DNA from 2 places in the Arthrobacter sp. 4R501 genome. Region 1 is predicted to be linked to the other one. Evidence: predicted binding sites of a transcription regulator. Region 1 holds the regulator's gene; the other holds the start of a gene.
The links. Region 1 encodes Rex, which represses fermentation and respiration genes when NADH is low (regulators of the CRP and FNR family bind a similar motif). Its sites were predicted from a motif close to CTTGTGAANNNNTTCACAAG; they were not measured.

Region 1 (8,621 bases):
ACGCACGGCGACAGGAAGGACACCAGGCCGGCGAGCAGCGCCACCGGGATGGCAAGCAGGAGCGAGCCGTTCAGGATGGTTTCGGCGAAGGGGCTGTTCACGGTCCGGGGCCGCCGCTACTCTGCCACGGCGGCGGTGATGAGGGCTTTGAGGGTGCCCTTCTGGATTTCGCCCAGCACGCGCGAGGCCACTCGGCCCTGCTTGTCCAGGACCAGCGTGGTGGGGACTGCCCCCGGCGGAACCAGCCCGGAGACGGCCAGGAGCACGCCGCCGTTCTTGTCATCGAAGCTGGGGTAGGTCAGGTTGAAGGTCTTGTCGAAGGCCTCTGCGGTGCCTTTTTCATCGCGGAGGTTGACGCCAAAGAACTGCACGCCCTGGTCCTTGAAGTCCTGGTGCAGCTCTTCCAGGATGGGTGCTTCAACGCGGCAGGGTGCGCAGGCGGCGAACCAGAAGTTCAGGACCGTCACCTTGCCCTGGAAGTCCGCTGGGGCTATCTGGGTGCCGTTGAACAGCGTGCCGTTAATGGCGACGGCGGCCTTTCGGTCCGCGGCGGTGAACTCGGTCACCGAGCCGTCCCCGGCCACGTAGTTCTTGTTGTCGCCGGCTTTGGCCTGCTTGGCAAGGGCGTCTTCCTGCGCACAGGCGGACAGGCCCAGGGTCAGGACGGTCAGGGCGGCGCCGCCGGCAGCGAGTACGGCACGGCGGGATGTCGTGCTTGAAACAGCACGGGATGTTGTGCGGTTGTTCGTCATGTCAGGCTCCGGGGGTGCTGGCGGCACCGGGAAGAAGTGCGGCAGCGGGCTCACTGTACTCAACGCGCAGGAGCGAACCGTCGTCGTCGAACACCAGGGAGGTGATGGACGTCAGCGTGCACTCGCGTTTGCGCGGGTCATGCCACAGCGGCCTGCCTTCGGCGCTGAGGCGGGTGGCCCAGATGGGGAGTTGGTGGCTGACCATGATGGCTTCCGGCCCGTCGGTTCCGTGGTCGCCGGCGGCCAGTTCGATGGCCCGGAGCCGGGCGTCCTCAACAGCTGACATGACGCGTGCGGCCTGGGCCTTGTACGGTTCGCCCCAGGACGGCCGGAACGGGTTGACCAGGTGCGGCCAGTGCTTGGGCTTCCGGAGCTCGGCCTTGGTGACCTTCATGCCCTGGAAGTAGTTTTCCGCTTCAATGATACGGCTGTCCGTGTGGAGTTCCAGGCCAAGCGCCTCAGCCGTGGGGGCCGCTGTTTCCTGCGCCCTTACCAGCGGCGACGCCGCGAGGTAGACGATCCTGGCCCCGCGCGCGGCACGCTCGGCGAAGTGGTCGGCGAGCATCTGCGCCATTTCCCGGCCCAGCTCGGAGAGGTGGAATTCGGGCAGCCTGCCGTACAGAACGCGGTCAGGATTGTGGACCTCGCCGTGGCGGAGCAGATGGACAGTGGATTGGGGCATGTTTACCAGTTTCTCAAAGATGGCGTGCTATCCGAAATCTTCTACATCCAGTAGAACTCAAACTTTTGGAAAAATGTTCCGGAACCGGGAACAAAACATGCAAACGCATGTTTATACTGGATGCAGCGGATAGTTGAGGATTCAACAGATGAAGCGTCAAGCTATCCGGAAGTACCACCCGACAAACCAAGGAGAAACACCATGACTCTTCCCGCAGACGTCACCACCGGCACCTGGACCCTCGACAACTCGCACAGCGAGATCGCCTTCACTGTTCGGCACGCAGGCATCAGCAAGGTCCGCGGCCAGTTCAAGGATGCCGTGGCAACCCTGGACCTCGCCGACAACGTGGCCGATTCCAAGATCAGCGCCACCATCCAGACCGCCAGCTTCGACTCCGGCGATGTCAACCGCGACGGCCACGTCCGCGGCGAAGACTTCTTCGACGTCGAGACCTTCCCGGAAATCTCCTTCGTCTCCAACAGCCTCGTGGCCAAAGGCAACAGCTACGAGCTGACCGGGGACCTCACCATCAAGGGCGTCACCCGCCCCGTTGCCCTTGAGACCGAATTCAACGGCGTGGCCGTGGACCCGTTCGGCATGACCCGCGCCGGCGTCTCCGCTGAAACCACCATCAGCCGCAAGGACTTCGGCCTGACCTGGAACGCTGTGCTGGAAGCCGGCGGCGTGCTGGTCAGCGACAAGGTTGCCATCAACCTGGAGCTCGCGTTCATCGCACCCGCAGCATAGGTTTCTTCCTGAAGCACCCCGGCCGCCAATTCCCCGGAATCTGGCGGCCGGGGTGCTTTGTTTTTATCCCCTAGATACCGGCGGATACGCGGTCTACAGTGAGACCCATGAGCAACAGTGAAGTACCGCAGCCACAGCAGCCCCAGCAGCCCGGCGCCGAGCAACCGGGCGCCCAGCCGCCCGTCACTCAGCCGCCGGCCGGCAACGTTCCTCCGGCCGGCTACGAGCCGCCACCGGCCTACCCGCAGCAGGGCCAGGCTTATCCCGCGCCGGGACAGGCCTACCCTCAGCCCGGCCAGCCATACAACCAGCCGGGCCAGCCGGGCGGCTTCCGTTTTGAGATGCCAACCGACGGCCCCCGCAACTTCAACGACGTTATGCCCAAGGCCGGGTTCTCCGGCATGTTCAGCGTGACCGGGCTGCCCACCGAGCTCAAGGTCTCGTACTGGATCTGGCTCATCGGCGGCATGCTGGGAGTCCTTGGCGGCCTGTTCGGCGTGTTGGGTTCGCTGGCGTTGTTCGTCGTGGCACCCGGGCTGGCCGTTGTGGTCCTCCTGCTCGTCCTGGTGGCACTGGCCCTGGCGGCGGCCCAGATTGTCCTGGTCCTGAAGATGAAGGAGGGCAAGGAATGGGCAAGACTTGCGCTCACCATCGTGGCCGGTGTTTCGCTGGTGCTCGCCGTGCTTGGCGGCAGCGTGGGCGGCGGCGGCATGGGCCAAGGCATCGGCAACAACTGGCTGGGCTTCCTCATCAGCGCCGCGGCAACGGTGCTCATGTGGCTGCCGAACTCGCAGGCCTGGTTCAACGCCGCCAAGGGCCGCGCGTAGACCGGATCCAGTAGAAACACAGCCTTGCGCGACGCCCGCTGAGTTCTGTGGGAATACCTCTCCGGAATGATCCCCCGCGGCACCCGCCGGGGGTACGGTGGGAAGTAAGCCGTACTGGGGGCAGGCCAGTTGGACTGCACCCAGCAGCCGAACTGACATCCGACCTGCAAAGGACCGCTCATGAGCACGCCTGTCCCGCCTCCCGTCCCGAACGAGCCCGAGCCCGGCAACCAGCCGCCAGCGCCCCGATACGGCGAGAACAGCCCGCAGTTCGGGCAGCCCACACCGCCGGCGCCACAGTACGGGCAAAACGCCCCGCAGTATGGCCAGCAGACTCCCCCGGTACCCCAGTACGGGCAAAACGCACCGCAGTATGGCCAGAACAACCCGCCGCAGTTCGGCCAGCCCACGCCTCCGCCCTATGGCCAGCAGCCGTACGGGCAGTCCCCCTATGCGCAGTACCCGTCCGAGCAGCCGCAGGCCACGGGATCCAACGGGGTTCCCCAGCTGGTCAACATCTCGTTCTGGCTGCTGATTGGCGCGGGTGTTGTGTATGTCATCAGCCTGCTGATGGGCATTGGCATGCTTGACGATCCGTTGTTCCGGAATGCGTTCGACGACGCCATGCGCAGCAGCGGTGCCACTGGTGCGGAATTCGCGTTCGACGACTTCAAGGGTGTCATTGCCGGATCGCTCGTGGTCTTCGCGATCATCGGTGCGGGGTTGTACGCGCTCGTGGCGTTCTTCGTCCGCAAGGGCAAGAACTGGGCCCGCATCCTCGGTACGGTTTTCGCGGCACTGTCCATTTTCGGCCTCTTCGGACCACCGAGCCTCGGAACTGTGGGAACGCTGGCCGGGATCGCAGCGATCGTGCTGCTCTACCTGCCGGCCGCGGCACCGTACTTCCGCAAGCAGCAGCCGTTCGCTAACCCGTATGGCGCCCCGGGCACCACGCCTGGCAACCCCTACGGGCAGTAGTACCAACGAGTCGCATCCACACCCTAACGGGCGTGGGCCCCATCAGCCGCCGACGAACTAGGTGGTCTGGTCCGGGGTCTGCGCCCGTTGTGCGTGATAGGCGAGGATCTGCAGTTCGGTGGCCATATCCACCTTGCGGAGGTTGACGCCCTCGGGGACCTGCAGCATAACGGGGGCGAAGCTCAGGATGCTGTGGACGCCGGCCGCCACCACGCGGTCGCACACGGCCTGCGCCGCATGAGCCGGAAGTGCCAGGACCACCATGTTGGCGCCCGTCCGCTGCAACACGACCTCCATGTCCGCAGCGTCGCTGACGCGCAGCCAGCCCACTTCATTGCCCACCACCATCTGGTCGGCGTCGAAAATTGCCACGACGTCAAACCCGCGGGACTCGAAGCCGCCGTAACGGGCCAGGGCCTTGCCGAGGTTACCCGCGCCAACAATGGCGACCTTCCAGTCGTGGGTCAGCCCCAGGGCCGCGGAGATGTGACGGCTAAGGTACTGCACTTCGTAGCCCACTCCGCGCGTGCCGTAGGAACCCACATAGGAAAGGTCCTTGCGAAGGGTTGACGAGCTCACTCCTGACGCTTCCGCCAGCGATTCCGAAGATACCCGTTCGACGCCGTCGGACAGCAGCGTGTTAAGGGCGCGCAGGTAGATGGTCAGCCGGGCCACTGCTGCGGGCGGTATTTGCTTGGTGGACTCGGCGCCGTGGACGGTCGGTGCGCTGTGGCCAGCCTCTGTACCTTGGACAGCATGGGGAGATGGATCCAGTGAAGTCACTATCCCCTCCATCCCATCGCGTCGTGACTCCACTCTAGAGCCCCGCAGCTGGTGCCAACAAAGCCGGTGTCATTCTGCGGGCCGCTTTCCTATTGGGCCATGGCGCGTTTGAGGACGCGCTCCAGCCGGGCTTCGTCGATCTTCCAGAAATCGCGTTGGATTCCATCCACCAGGACTACGGGGATTTCCTCCGCGTACCGCTCACGCAGTTCCGGCAGCTCGTCCACCTGCTGTTCCGTCCACCCGAGTCCCAGCGAGGCAGTAACGCGTCCGACGGCGTCGCGCGCTCCTGCACACAGGTGACAGTCTGCCTTGGTTATGAGGACTACCTCGGGTTTTGCCATGCATTAACCGTATCGCCCTTCAGGGCAGAGAGCTGGGCAGAGGACAGCGGCCGACGGCGGGTCGTACGGCGGGTCGTACGGCGACGCGGGTCTCCGGGCGAGCGCTGGCACTCGCGCTGGCACTGAAATCTTGGTCACCGAGTATTGACTAGACTCGTGGACATGCCCGAGGAGAAGTACGTCGCTGTGGTGACCCAGCCGGATGCGTTGATGCAGACCGGCGAAGCCGCCTTCTTCGACGTCGATAACACCCTCATGAAGGGCGCCAGCCTCTTCCATGTTGCCCGCAAGATGCACCAACGCGGCGCCTTCACCCTGACGCAGGCTGCGGGGTTCGCGTGGAAGCAGTTCAAATTTGTGGCGCGCGGCGAGAACATGGACGATGTCCACGCTGTCCGCGACTCCGCCCTCACCCTCGCCGAGGGCATCACCGTGGAAGACGTCAAGGCCCTGGGCGAAGAGGTCTACGACGAAATGATCGCGTCCCGGATCTGGCCCGGCGCCAAGGCACTGGCGCAGCAGCACCTGCGCGTGGGCCGGCGGGTCTGGCTGGTTACCGCAACCCCCATCGAGGTTGCCGCGGTCATTTCCACCAGGCTCGGCCTGACCGGAGCCTTGGGCACCGTGGGCGAGGTTGCCGATGGCATGTACACCGGCCGGCTGGTGGGCGACATCCTGCACGGTTCCGCCAAGGCAGTGGCAGTGCAGGCCCTGGCCCACGCCGAAGGCCTGGACCTTAAGCGGTGCTGGGCCTACAGCGACTCATACAATGACATCCCGCTGCTGACCCTGGTGGGGCACCCGGTAGCCATCAACCCTGATGCCAGGCTCCGCCGCCACGCGCGGGACAATAACTGGCCGGTCTACGACTTCCGTTCCGGCCGCCGCGCCGCCACCCTGGGGCTCAAGGCAGCAACGGCCGGCGGCGTAATTTACGGACTGTGGAAAGGCTTCGCCCGCATCCGCGGCCCGCGGGCATAACCGCCGCCGCAACTGTCGACGTCGACGTTTCGCGTAGGAGCGCATCGCCGCCGATCGCGGGACAGAGGTCGCCCAGCGACCGCCGGACCCCCTATCGGCGGAAGTGAAGGCCCGCGGGCCCCGGCCCGAGCTTGCGAGGGTGGGCAGGGCTAAACGCTAAGCGACGGTGAAACGTCGATGGCGACCTCACCCGACGCAAAAAAATGCCCGCTGCCGAGAAGGCAACGGGCATTTTACGCTTGTCGAAGTATCTCTACTTCTTATTGCGGCGCTGGTGACGGGTCTTACGAAGCAACTTGCGGTGCTTCTTCTTGGCCATACGCTTGCGACGCTTCTTAATAACTGAACCCACGAAAGTTCCTCACAAACTAGATGCAGTACCTGTCTGATGGAAATGGTCCGTGGACAGAGCTACAGACTGAAACAACTGACAGATTCTTACAATGACGTAAAACGTTCCTTAACAGGGTACCGCTTCTTGGCGATGCCCACTGACCGCAGGTAATGCTCAGGCGGTTTCGGAGTGCCCGTCCACCACAGCACCCTTGAGGTACTGCTCGACGGCGCTCTCCGGCACCCGGTACGACCGGCCGAAACGCACCGCGGGCATTTCGCCTGAGTGGACCAACCGATAGACGGTCATTTTGGAGACGCGCATGACCTCGGCCACTTCGGCCACGGTCAGGAACTTCGCGTTCGAGAAGTTCTGTTCTGCGGACATTTCCCTATTCCTTTGCTGATGGATGACGACAATACCCCAGCTTTGATTCATATTCGGTGTGCCGATGCTGAGCCATCCACCAACCATGTGTTAGATACTCTAGAGGTTCATGGGGCTGTAGTGAAAGTCATCCGGGCAATCATTAAGCGGTCCGGCGCTTCCTGGCGGACGCCGCGAGCTGATCGAGGACCGAAACGGAGACGTCCCAATCCATGCACGCGTCCGTGACACTCTGCCCGTAGACCAGTTCCGCCCGGCCCGCCGCATGCTCGGAGACATCCAGGTTCTGGGCTCCGCCCACCAGGAAGCTCTCCAGCATGACACCTGCGATGGCCTGTGCCGCCTCGCCGCCGTCCTCCAGTTGCGCGCCGATTTCCAACGCCACTTCCGCCTGCCGGTGGTGGCTCTTGCCACTGTTGGCGTGGCTGGCGTCCACGATCAGCCGGGGATTGAGCCCCTTGCCGGCGAGCTTAGCGGAGGCGCTTTCGACGTCGGACGCTGAGTAGTTAGGCCCCTTCCGTCCACCCCGGAGGATGACGTGCGTGTCCGGGTTCCCGGCGGTGGCCACCAGCGCGGCCCGGCCGTCGCCGTCGATCCCCAGGAATGCCTGCGCGGCAGCGGCGGCGCCGCACGCGTCGAGCGCGACCTGGAGGTCGCCGTCGGTCCCGTTCTTGAAGCCGATGGGCATGGAGAGACCGGAGGCAAGCTGGCGGTGGATCTGGCTCTCGGTGGTGCGCGCCCCGATGGCTCCCCACGAGATCAGGTCCGCCATGTACTGGGGGCTGATGGGTTCCAGGAATTCGGTGGCCGTGGGCAGACCCAGCGCGGTGACCTGCTGCAGGAATTCCCGGGCGGTCCGGAGCCCGGTGACCATGTCATGGCTGCCGTCCAGGCGAGGATCGTTGATCAGGCCCTTCCAGCCCACCGTCGTGCGGGGCTTTTCGAAGTACGTGCGCATCACGATCAGGAGGTCGTCACGGTGCTTCTCGGCCTGGCTGACCAGCCGGCGGGCGTATTCCAGTCCAGCCTTGGGATCGTGGATGGAGCAGGGGCCCACGATGACCAGCAGCCTGTCGTCCACCCCGTCCATGATGGCCCGGACTTCGTCGCGGCCACGCTCGACGACGTCCGTCACCCGGGCGTCCAGGGGCAGCTCGGCGATGAGCTCCTGGGGCGAGGGCAGCGGCGTGAATTCGCTGACGCGCAGATTGGACGTGGATTTTGCGGGGGTGGCTGTCGCGGTGCTCATGTTCGGGTCCTGTTCCAGATAGGAAGCGGGCCCAGATCAGAACCCGCCGGAGAAATGGCGAAGGGCAGAGAATGATCTCTGCCCTGTTGGCTCTGAAGGAAGATGGATGCGTGTCAGTTAGACGCGGGCTCCTCCAGAGCCAACGAAAAATACGCATACCAACGGTTTGTCATAGGCAAACCATAACCGCGCGCTGTGACGGCCGCAAAATCACGGCCGTCACACATGGAAATCCGGGTCCGGCTAGCCACCCACTCCCCCAACTGGGTAGCAGTAGATGTCGTTTTGAGGCCTCATTACGACATCTACTGCTACCTACTTGGGCGGGGCGGGCGCCTTGTGTCAGCCCAGGAGCTCGCGGAGGTACTGCAGTTGCCTGATCCAGTGGTGTTCCTGGCCGCCCTCGTGGTTGTTGAACCGGTAGACCTCGATGTCCTTTTGTGCCGCGGAGCCGCTGCCGTAGGCGTTGAAGCTGGCGAACACGGTGGATGGCGGGCAGACATCGTCCATCTGCGCCACCGAGTACAGGGCCGGTGCGGTGGCCGCCCGCGCAA
Region 2 (8,621 bases), on a different contig from region 1:
AATCACCGGCGCCGGATAACCGCGCCTGCGGAGACTAGATAACGGGCCGTTCAGTCACCGGTTCGGCCGACTTCCGGAAGAGCCTTTTGGTGTCTGGATCCATGAAGATCAGGTACATGGCAAAAAGCAGGCCGGTAATCGCCGCCGCGAAGCGGGCCAGGACCAGGGCAAGTCCCAGGTCCTCGGTCTGGAGGTAGGGAAATACCTCCAGCTGGTCAGAAATGGCGTAGATCATGAAGAACGACACGATGAAATACAGGGCCTTGACCTGCCAGTCATTGCGGATGCCTGTCACCGCGAACAGCGGGATGAGCCACACCACGTACCAGGCCTGGATCATCGGCGCCAGCACCACGATGGCCGCAAAGCCCAAGGTGAGGCGGCGGATCAGCCGTTCATGCTCACCCCTGAAGATCTGGAAGGCGACGATGCCTACGGCAAGTAGTTTGCCGGCGTCGAACACCCAGTCGGCGAGCGTCCACCCGTCAAGGCCGAAGGCGTTCGAAACGGAAGCGACCACCAGCCCCACCAAGCCCACCGGCGCGTACCAAATGAAGAGGCTGCCAGGGGCGGACAGCCCATTGATCCAGCCGAAGCCGAACCCGTTGACGAGGCTCAGGCCGTACAGAATGGCCAGGCTCAGGCCTCCGGTCAGTCCCCAGAACAGGAATTTCCGCGGCCAGCCGGCGTTCTTGCCTGCCCAGATTAGGCCGATGAACGGCAGGAAAACGATGGTGATGGGCTTGACGGCGATGGAAAGGGTGACGAGGACTATGCCCAGCACCACGCGCCTGGTGGCCGCGTAGTACAGCCCGGCAAGGGCCAACCCGATCATGAGGGCATCGTTGTGGACGCTGGCGATGAAGTTGGTGAGGAACAGGGGGTTGGCCGCGGTGAGCCACAAAGCGCGGTGCGGATTGACGCCGTGAAGCTCGGCCAGCTTGGGCACGTAGATGACACAGAGGACCACACCAAACAGCGCCACGAGCCTGAAAAGCATCACGCTGGCCTCGGGCTGGACGTTGGTGGACCAGACCACAAACTGCTCGATCCACAGAAACAGCTGGCCGTACGGCACGGGAGCTTCAGTCCACTGTTTGTCGGCGCCTAGCTGGAAATAGTTGGACAGCGCCGAGATGCCGTTCTCGTAGGGGTTGAACCCCTCCACCATCAGCCTGCCCTGACCAATGTAGGCATATACGTCGCGGCTGAAGAGCGGGACGGTGAACATCAACGGCAGGCCCCATGCTGCGATGGCCTGCAGAGTTGCCTTTCGTGCCGCCGGCCCCCACACGCGGACCCGCTGGCCGAGCCTCAGCCAGGAGCGGACCAGGAGCATGCCGCCTACCGCAACCAGCACGATGGCCAGGGCAACGCCGATGGCCTCCGTCCGCATCCAGATAAAGATCGGTACGCGGCGGAGTTCGGATACGGGGGCCAGCCAGCCGACGCCGAGGGATCCGAACACCATAAGGACCGAGCCGACAAGACCGGCAAGGATGGGGGACCTGGCGTTATCCACTTCTGCCGCAGCGGGCTCCGGGATCACGCTGGCGGCCATCTCCCCCGTTGCAGGCACAGGCGCCGTCATCTCAGGATCGTCCAATCTCTTTACACTCGGCGCTTAAGTCCCGCGGGCGGCTGTGGCCGCCCGGGCCGCGCAGACACTGCACAGCGGCAAAATCCTCGCCCCATGTACCCGAAATCCTAGCATCGGACGGTTGCGCCGGAGCTAAACGGTAGGCTGGTCCGGTGCCTATATCTAACGAACGCATCGTCTGGATCGACTGCGAAATGACCGGCCTGGACATCAAGAACGACGCCCTGATCGAGGTGGCGGCGCTGGTGACGGACTCAGAGCTCAACATTCTCGGCGACGGTGTGGACGTGGTGATCAAGCCTGAGGGTGCTGCCCTCGCCCAGATGAACGACTTCGTGAGGGACATGCACACCCGGTCCGGGCTGCTGAAGGAACTGCCGCACGGCAAGACCATGGCCGAGGCCGAAGCCGCCGTGATGGAATACATCGAAAAGTGGGTGCCGGACCCGCGCAAGGCACCGCTGGGCGGCAACTCCGTTGGAACAGACCGCGTCTTCCTCTCCCGTGACATGCCGGCCGTTGTGGAGCACCTGCATTACCGCGTGATCGACGTGAGCACCATTAAGGAACTCTCCCGCCGCTGGTTCGCCCGTGCCTACTTCCAGTCCCCCGCCAAGAAGGGCGGCCACCGCGCCCTGGGTGACATCCAGGATTCCATCGACGAGCTCCGCTACTACCGCGAGGCGGTTTTTGTTCCCGCTCCCGGGCCTGACAGCGCCACGGCCCGCGAAGTCGCCCAGCGCATCACTGCCTCGCCGGGCACAGCAGGTATTCCGAAAGAGTAATCTGCGCCACGTTTGGCGGAAATTTTCGCAAAAACCCCAAAAGTGGCGCAAGCACCGTCAAACAGCAGGTAAGCTATTTGAGTTGCCTTTCCAGAGCACCGGACCACCGGGAAATCTGTGGGGCACATGGTGGGCTTAGCTCAGTTGGCAGAGCGCCTGGTTGTGGTCCAGGAGGTCGCGGGTTCAACCCCCGTAGCTCACCCTCATAGGGCGGCAGTAAAAGCCGTCCATTTGGAGGCCGTACCGGATATCCGGTACGGCCTCCATTTTTTTGCATAACCGCCGGCGCCACGCCGCACGCACGAAGGGCCGCCTGACATGACAGTTCTGCCAATCACCGTCTGGGGTGAACCGGTGCTCCACCGCCGCGCCGCCGAGGTGGAGGTTTTCGACGACGAACTGCGCACCCTGATCGCGGACATGTTTGAAACCAACGACGCCGCCAACGGCGTGGGCCTGGCGGCGCCGCAGGTCGGTGTGGGCAAAAGAATTTTCGTGTATAAGTACGCCAATGACGACGGCGCTCCGCCCATCGGAGTCCTGGTAAACCCGGTACTGACCCTGTCCAAGATCTCTGGCGCGCTGCCGGACCCCGAGGAAGAGGAAGAGGGCTGCCTCTCCTTCCCCGGCGGCGCATACCCGCTCAAGCGTGCGGAGTGGGCGCGGGTGGAAGGATTTGACGGCCATGGGCAGCCGGTGGAGTTCGAAGCGACCGGATGGTTCGCACGGGTCATCCAGCACGAATACGACCACCTCGACGGAAAGCTCTACGTCAACCGGCTGATTGACCGCTATGCACGGAAGGCCATGAAACTGGCCAAGAAGAGCGGCTGGGGTGTGCCCGGCCTGACCTGGATGCCCGGCGTGGATCCGGACCCGTTCGGCCACTGAGCCGAAGCATTACCTCGCGGTAATGGTTGGCTGGTCCGGGCAGGAGTCCAGGACGCGCTTCATCGCATCCTTCTCCGGCTGCGTGACCCACAGTCCATAGGACGCCTTCACCGAGATCTGGCGGGCCACGTAATGGCAGCGGATGTTCTTGTTCTTCGGCAGCCAGGTGGCGGCGTCGCTTGCGCTCTTCTGCTGATTTGCAGGACCGTCCGCGGCGATGAGGTTTATCGGATCGTTGGCCAGGCTCTGGCGCTGCCCCGGGGTCAGCCCCTGTGCGCCTTTCTGCCACGAGTCTGCCAGCGCTACCACGTGATCGACCTGGACCGCCTTGCTGCTTTCCGGGCCACGGCGGAAGTCCACCATTTCCCCCGTGTAGGGCTCGTGGAAAGCGCCCGACGCGACCCGGCATTTGGACCCCTCCGTGAAGCCCACAGCGGTGAGGTCCCTGCGGAGGATGTCATTGCGGGTGTCGCAGCCGTTCCGGTCCACGTCCAGCCAGGCCTGCCCGAAGGCCTCCCGCTGGTAATTGTCTTTGGGAGCCCGTCCCTTGACGGAAAGCCGCTCGAGGGCGGTCAGGGCACTCATCTGCGGTACAGCGTGCACCGGGATCACGGGCTTCATCCAGGTCCCGTCGAAAACAGGCGCCTCGCGGGGCCCGGCGATTGCCGGTTCTGCCGCAGCGAACTGGCCCGCGGTGAAAAACCACCCCGCAGAGCCAACTGCAGACACGGCCAGCAGGGCCAGCAGAGCCCAGGCCTGCCTCGAACGGCGGCGGGCACGGCGGTAGGCACGCCAGCTGACGGTCATGGGCAACCGGCTCTTCCGGAAATGTAATGCACCAGAAGAGCCTAGGCCACCCCACTGACACCCCTCCGGTTATCCACAATGGGGAGGACGAGTGGCCCGGGTCATCCGCCTACTGCTATGGCCGGCTACTGCTCCCGGACTACACGGCGCAGGTCTTCTTCGGCAACCTGAAGGAGCCCTTCGAGCTGGCGCACACGGTCGTCGCCGACGTCGCCTGTAGCCCGGGACGCGCGGGCCTGCTCCAGGAGCCTGATGGCTTCTTTGTGGTTGGCCTTGGCGACATCGAGGGCGTGTTCAAGGGTGGTCTCGTGGAGAGTTTCGTTATCCATGCCACCAGTGTGGTCCCGATTCCCGGCTGATTCCAGCGAACCAGCCGGGAATGTCCGGCAGCCAGCCCGCAAACGGCTTAGACGGCGATTGCGGCCAGGGCCGCAGCGGCTTCCTTGGCGGGGAACGCCGGCGGGTTGACGCCGGCCATCTCTTCCATAACCCGGACTACCTGGCAGCTGTAGCCGAACTCGTTGTCGTACCAGACGTAAAGAATCAGGTTCTTGTCGTTGGAGATCGTGGCAAGGCCGTCAACGATGCCGGCACGGCGCGAGCCGACGAAGTCCGTAGAAACAACCTCGGGCGAATCGATGTAGTCAATCTGCTTGCGGAGGTCCGAATGCAGGGACATCTGACGCAGATAATCATTCACCTCATCCTTGGTGGTGCCGTTTTCCAGGCTGAGGTTCAGGATGGCCAGCGAGACGTCCGGGGTGGGGACGCGAATGGAGCTGCCGGTGAGCTTGCCCTGAAGTTCGGGCAGTGCCTTCGCCACGGCAGTGGCCGCTCCGGTTTCGGTGATGACCATGTTCAGCGCGGCGGAGCGGCCGCGGCGGTCGCCCTTGTGGAAGTTGTCGATCAGGTTCTGGTCGTTGGTGAAGGAGTGAACGGTCTCCACGTGGCCGTGGATCACGCCGAACTTGTCGTTGATAGCCTTCAGGACCGGGGTGATGGCGTTGGTGGTGCAGGACGCCGCGGACACGATCTGGTCCGTGTCCTCGATGGTGCCGTGGTTAATGCCGTGCACGATGTTCTTCAGATTGCCCTTGCCCGGGGCAGTAAGGAGAACGCGGGCAACGCCCTTGCTCTGCAGGTGCTGGGACAGGCCCTCAGCGTCGCGCCAGCGGCCCGTGTTGTCCACCACCAGGGCGTCGTGGATGCCGTACGCGGTGTAGTCGATCGTGGCGGGGTTGTCCGAGTAGATGACCTGGACCTGGACGCCGTTCGCGGTAATGGTGTTGGCGTCCTCGTCCACGCGGATGGTTCCCTCGAAGGAGCCGTGGACCGAGTCGCGGCGCAGAAGGCTGGCGCGCTTGGTGAGGTCCTTGTCCGAGCCGCGGCGCACCACAATGGCTCGCAGGCGCAGGCCGTGGCCGCCGCCGGCCTTCTCGATGAGAAGGCGCGCCAGCAGGCGGCCGATCCGGCCAAAGCCGTAGAGCACAACGTCGGTGCTGGTGCGGTCATCGCCACCACGCTTGCCAACTACCTCGGCAAGCTCGGCGCGGAGGAACTCTTCCAGGGTGGCACCGTCGCCTTCTGCCTTGAACTTTTCCGCGAGGCGGGCGACGTCGATGGCCGCCGCACCCAGCTCCAGCTGAGCCAGGATGTTCAGCAGCGGTGCGGTCTCTTCGAGCAGGAGCTCGGTGTTGCTCATGCGGCGGGCGAAACGGTGCGCCTTGAGGATGTTCATGGTGGACTTGTTGATCAGGCTGCGGCCGTGAATGCTGGTCACCACGTTGTTCTCGCGGTACAGCCGGCCAATCACCGGAATCATGGCCTCGGCGAGAGCCTCCCGGCCCATCCACGTATCAAGACAAGAATCTGACGTCTGGCTCACAGAACTACCTTCCTCGGTTCAGCCGCATACGTCGTCGTACGCGGTTGGCGGCCACCTGATGTTGTCCAGGGGCTCTGGCACCGGCAGGATGCGGTCCATCCCGGGTGCCGTGGAGAAGCGTAAAGAAAAGCCACCGGCTGCGAACGCAGACCCGGCGGCAGAACTTCTACGTTCGCTCTCTATTCTAGGCTGGAGCGACACCGCGGACCGCCGCAACCGGCGTGAAATCACTCACATGCGGGGCCGCGTCGGTGCCCGGCGGGTGGTGTTGGATGGGTTGACCGATACGCCGGGTTCTGTGCTCCCGTGCCATTACCAGCGCGGGAGTAGCGGCCATCCATCTACGGACGCCGTTGCCGACGCCCTCCAGCGGCCTACCCGGACACTCGGGCGGGCAGCCCTCAAACGTGTCCTGTCTGGCCTTGCTCCGGGTGGGGTTTACCTAGCCTTCCCGGTCACCCGGGAAGCTGGTGGTCTCTTACACCACCGTTTCACCCTTACCTGCTGAGCTTCCGTTGCCGGAAGACGCAGGCGGTCTGTTCTCTGTGGCACTGGCCTGCGGGTTACCCCGAGTGGGCGTTACCCACCACCCTGCCCTGCGGAGCCCGGACGTTCCTCGAGCCACTTGCGTGACGCGCGGCCGCCTGGTCAACCCATCCGCAGACCAGTCTACCGCCGGTAGAGGGCACCGCCGTCGCCGGTAGGATCGTACGGTGCTGATTCTGCTTCCCCCCTCCGAAGGCAAGACCCCCGCAGTCCGCGGGTCCGCCGTCGACTGGCCGTCACTGAGCTTTCCGGAACTCAACACCTACCGGGCCAAAGTCCTGGAGGCGCTGGGGACGGTGAGTGCGCATGAGGATGCCCTCGCGCTGCTGGGCGTCGGCGCATCGCTGCAGGACGACGTCGAACGCAACACCCGGCTCCACGCCGAACCGGCGGCCCCTGCGCACCAGATCTATTCGGGCGTTCTGTACGACGCCCTCGGCTACAAAACGCTGACCCCGGCGCAGCGCCGGAAGGCCGATGGTTCGGTGCTCGTGATCTCGGCCCTATGGGGTGCCATCCGCTTCGCCGACCGTGTGCCCGCCTACCGGCTGTCGATGGGAACGGCACTGCCCGACGTCGGCCGGCTCGCCTCGTTCTGGAAGCCGCAGCTTTCGGAAGCCCTCGCGGAGTCGGTGTCCGGGCATCTGCTCGTGGACTGCCGCTCCAGCACGTATGCCGTGGCATGGGCACCGCCGCCGGCTCAGACGGTGGCCGTCAACGTGTTCACCGAGGTCAACGGGGTGCGCAAGGTGGTCAGCCACTTCGCGAAACACACGCGCGGCGAGCTGGCACGGCACCTGCTGGCCCGCCGCGGAAACGCCCCGCAGACCCCGGTACAGCTGCTGAAGGCCGCGCGCGAGAAATGGGACGCGGAGTTGGTTGACGGTTCAGCGCGGAAGCCGCACGCCCTGAACATCATCCTGCCCAACTAGCTCGCAGTTAACGTCGCCATTCGCGATTTTCACGACGTCAAGTGCTAGTTACTTGGGGCGGGGGTATTCCACTCGGCGGAGCGCACCAGGATGGCACCCGAATCCGGGCAGAACACAATGTCGTCTTCGGCGGCGGCCTTGATTTCTGCGAGGTCTCCGGGGCTCAGCTTCATGCCGGAGGCTTCCGAGGTTCCGTGGAACAACCGGGCGGCGCCCACTCCACGCTTAGCGAGCGTCTTTTCGTAAATTGCCAGCATCCCGGCGTCGAGTCCTGCAGCGAATTCGGCACGCTTGCCGCGGACAACAGCGGCTTCGGCGGCCACCTCGGCCAGGGCCTCATCGAGTTCGGCGCGGATGCCGCCGAACGAGCCCTGGACGTTGTCCACGATGAGCTGCTGGGCAGCCTGCCGTTCGCGCAAGGAATCCAGGCGTTCCAGGACTTCCAGCTCCACGTCCTCAAGGTCGGAGCGGCGTTTGTTGAGGGAGGCGATGTCCTTCTGCAGCGCCACGAGGTCCTTGGACAGCCCCGTGCCGCTGTTGAGCCGGGCTTCGTCGCGTGCAATGCGGGAGGCGACCTGTTCGACGTCGGCCTCGGCACGCTTAAGCTCGGCTTCGGCGTCATGGACGGCCATCTTGGCGGAGCCGAGTTCACCGTTGGCGACGGACAATGCTGATTGCAGGTCCTCGATCCGGGGATCGGTGTCCAGGGCCCGACGGCGGTTGGAGAGGGACTTGAGCTTTGCGTCCAGCCCCTGCAGTTCGAGCAACTTCAACTGTTCCGCCGGTGCTGCCTTGGCCACTATTTACCTCCGCTAAATCCAATCCGGCCGAAGCCGGGCACCGTATCGGCGCTGTATAGACTCTAGCGCCTAGCGTGCTCCCCAGGCTCGCCCGGGTCACCCGGGGACCCCCGCACGCCAGGCTTAGCCCGGAGTCAGAATGAAGTCCCACGGATCGCTGTTGGTGGTGCTTACCTGGATCTCGACGTCATGGCCCTGATCGGCGAGCACATTCCCCAGTGCCGACGCAGCGGCGGGCAGCCAGAGCCATTCGCTGGCGAAGTGCGAAACGTCAATCAGGTACGGCCGGCCGTTCACTGCCGCTTCCCGGGCTTCGGACGCCGGATGGTGCCGGAGGTCGGCGGTGACGTAGACGTCGGCGTTGTTGGCCCGCAC

Region 2: a site for Rex is predicted at 6,187-6,206, ahead of CXR02_RS04280 (glyceraldehyde-3-phosphate dehydrogenase). Genes of this name have one in related genera too.

Annotation. Positions count from the first base shown of each region.
Region 1 covers NZ_PJIW01000002.1:74,655-83,275, forward strand. Annotated here, with positions in the region: gene CXR02_RS01870 (cytochrome c biogenesis CcdA family protein) at 1-101, opposite strand, end outside; gene CXR02_RS01875 (TlpA disulfide reductase family protein) at 117-752, opposite strand; gene CXR02_RS01880 (histidine phosphatase family protein) at 754-1,434, opposite strand; gene CXR02_RS01885 (YceI family protein) at 1,636-2,184, shown strand; gene CXR02_RS22745 (hypothetical protein) at 2,292-3,011, shown strand; gene CXR02_RS01895 (hypothetical protein) at 3,192-3,989, shown strand; gene CXR02_RS01900 (redox-sensing transcriptional repressor Rex) at 4,047-4,784, opposite strand; gene CXR02_RS01905 (glutaredoxin family protein) at 4,862-5,116, opposite strand; gene CXR02_RS01910 (HAD family phosphatase) at 5,279-6,097, shown strand; gene CXR02_RS01915 (AURKAIP1/COX24 domain-containing protein) at 6,351-6,449, opposite strand; gene CXR02_RS01920 (helix-turn-helix domain-containing protein) at 6,606-6,818, opposite strand; gene CXR02_RS01925 (3-deoxy-7-phosphoheptulonate synthase) at 6,961-8,067, opposite strand; gene CXR02_RS01930 (acetylxylan esterase) at 8,410-8,621, opposite strand, start outside.
Region 2 covers NZ_PJIW01000003.1:268,055-276,675, forward strand. Annotated here, with positions in the region: gene CXR02_RS04245 (DNA alkylation repair protein) at 1-19, shown strand, start outside; gene mptB (polyprenol phosphomannose-dependent alpha 1,6 mannosyltransferase MptB) at 35-1,591, opposite strand; gene orn (oligoribonuclease) at 1,753-2,385, shown strand; tRNA gene CXR02_RS04260 (tRNA-His) at 2,515-2,587, shown strand; gene def (peptide deformylase) at 2,704-3,276, shown strand; gene CXR02_RS04270 (HNH endonuclease family protein) at 3,286-4,083, opposite strand; gene CXR02_RS04275 (hypothetical protein) at 4,209-4,412, opposite strand; gene CXR02_RS04280 (glyceraldehyde-3-phosphate dehydrogenase) at 4,490-5,968, opposite strand; RNA gene rnpB (RNase P RNA component class A) at 6,238-6,624, opposite strand; gene CXR02_RS04290 (YaaA family protein) at 6,682-7,446, shown strand; gene CXR02_RS04295 (zinc ribbon domain-containing protein) at 7,491-8,246, opposite strand; gene CXR02_RS04300 (Nif3-like dinuclear metal center hexameric protein) at 8,370-8,621, opposite strand, start outside.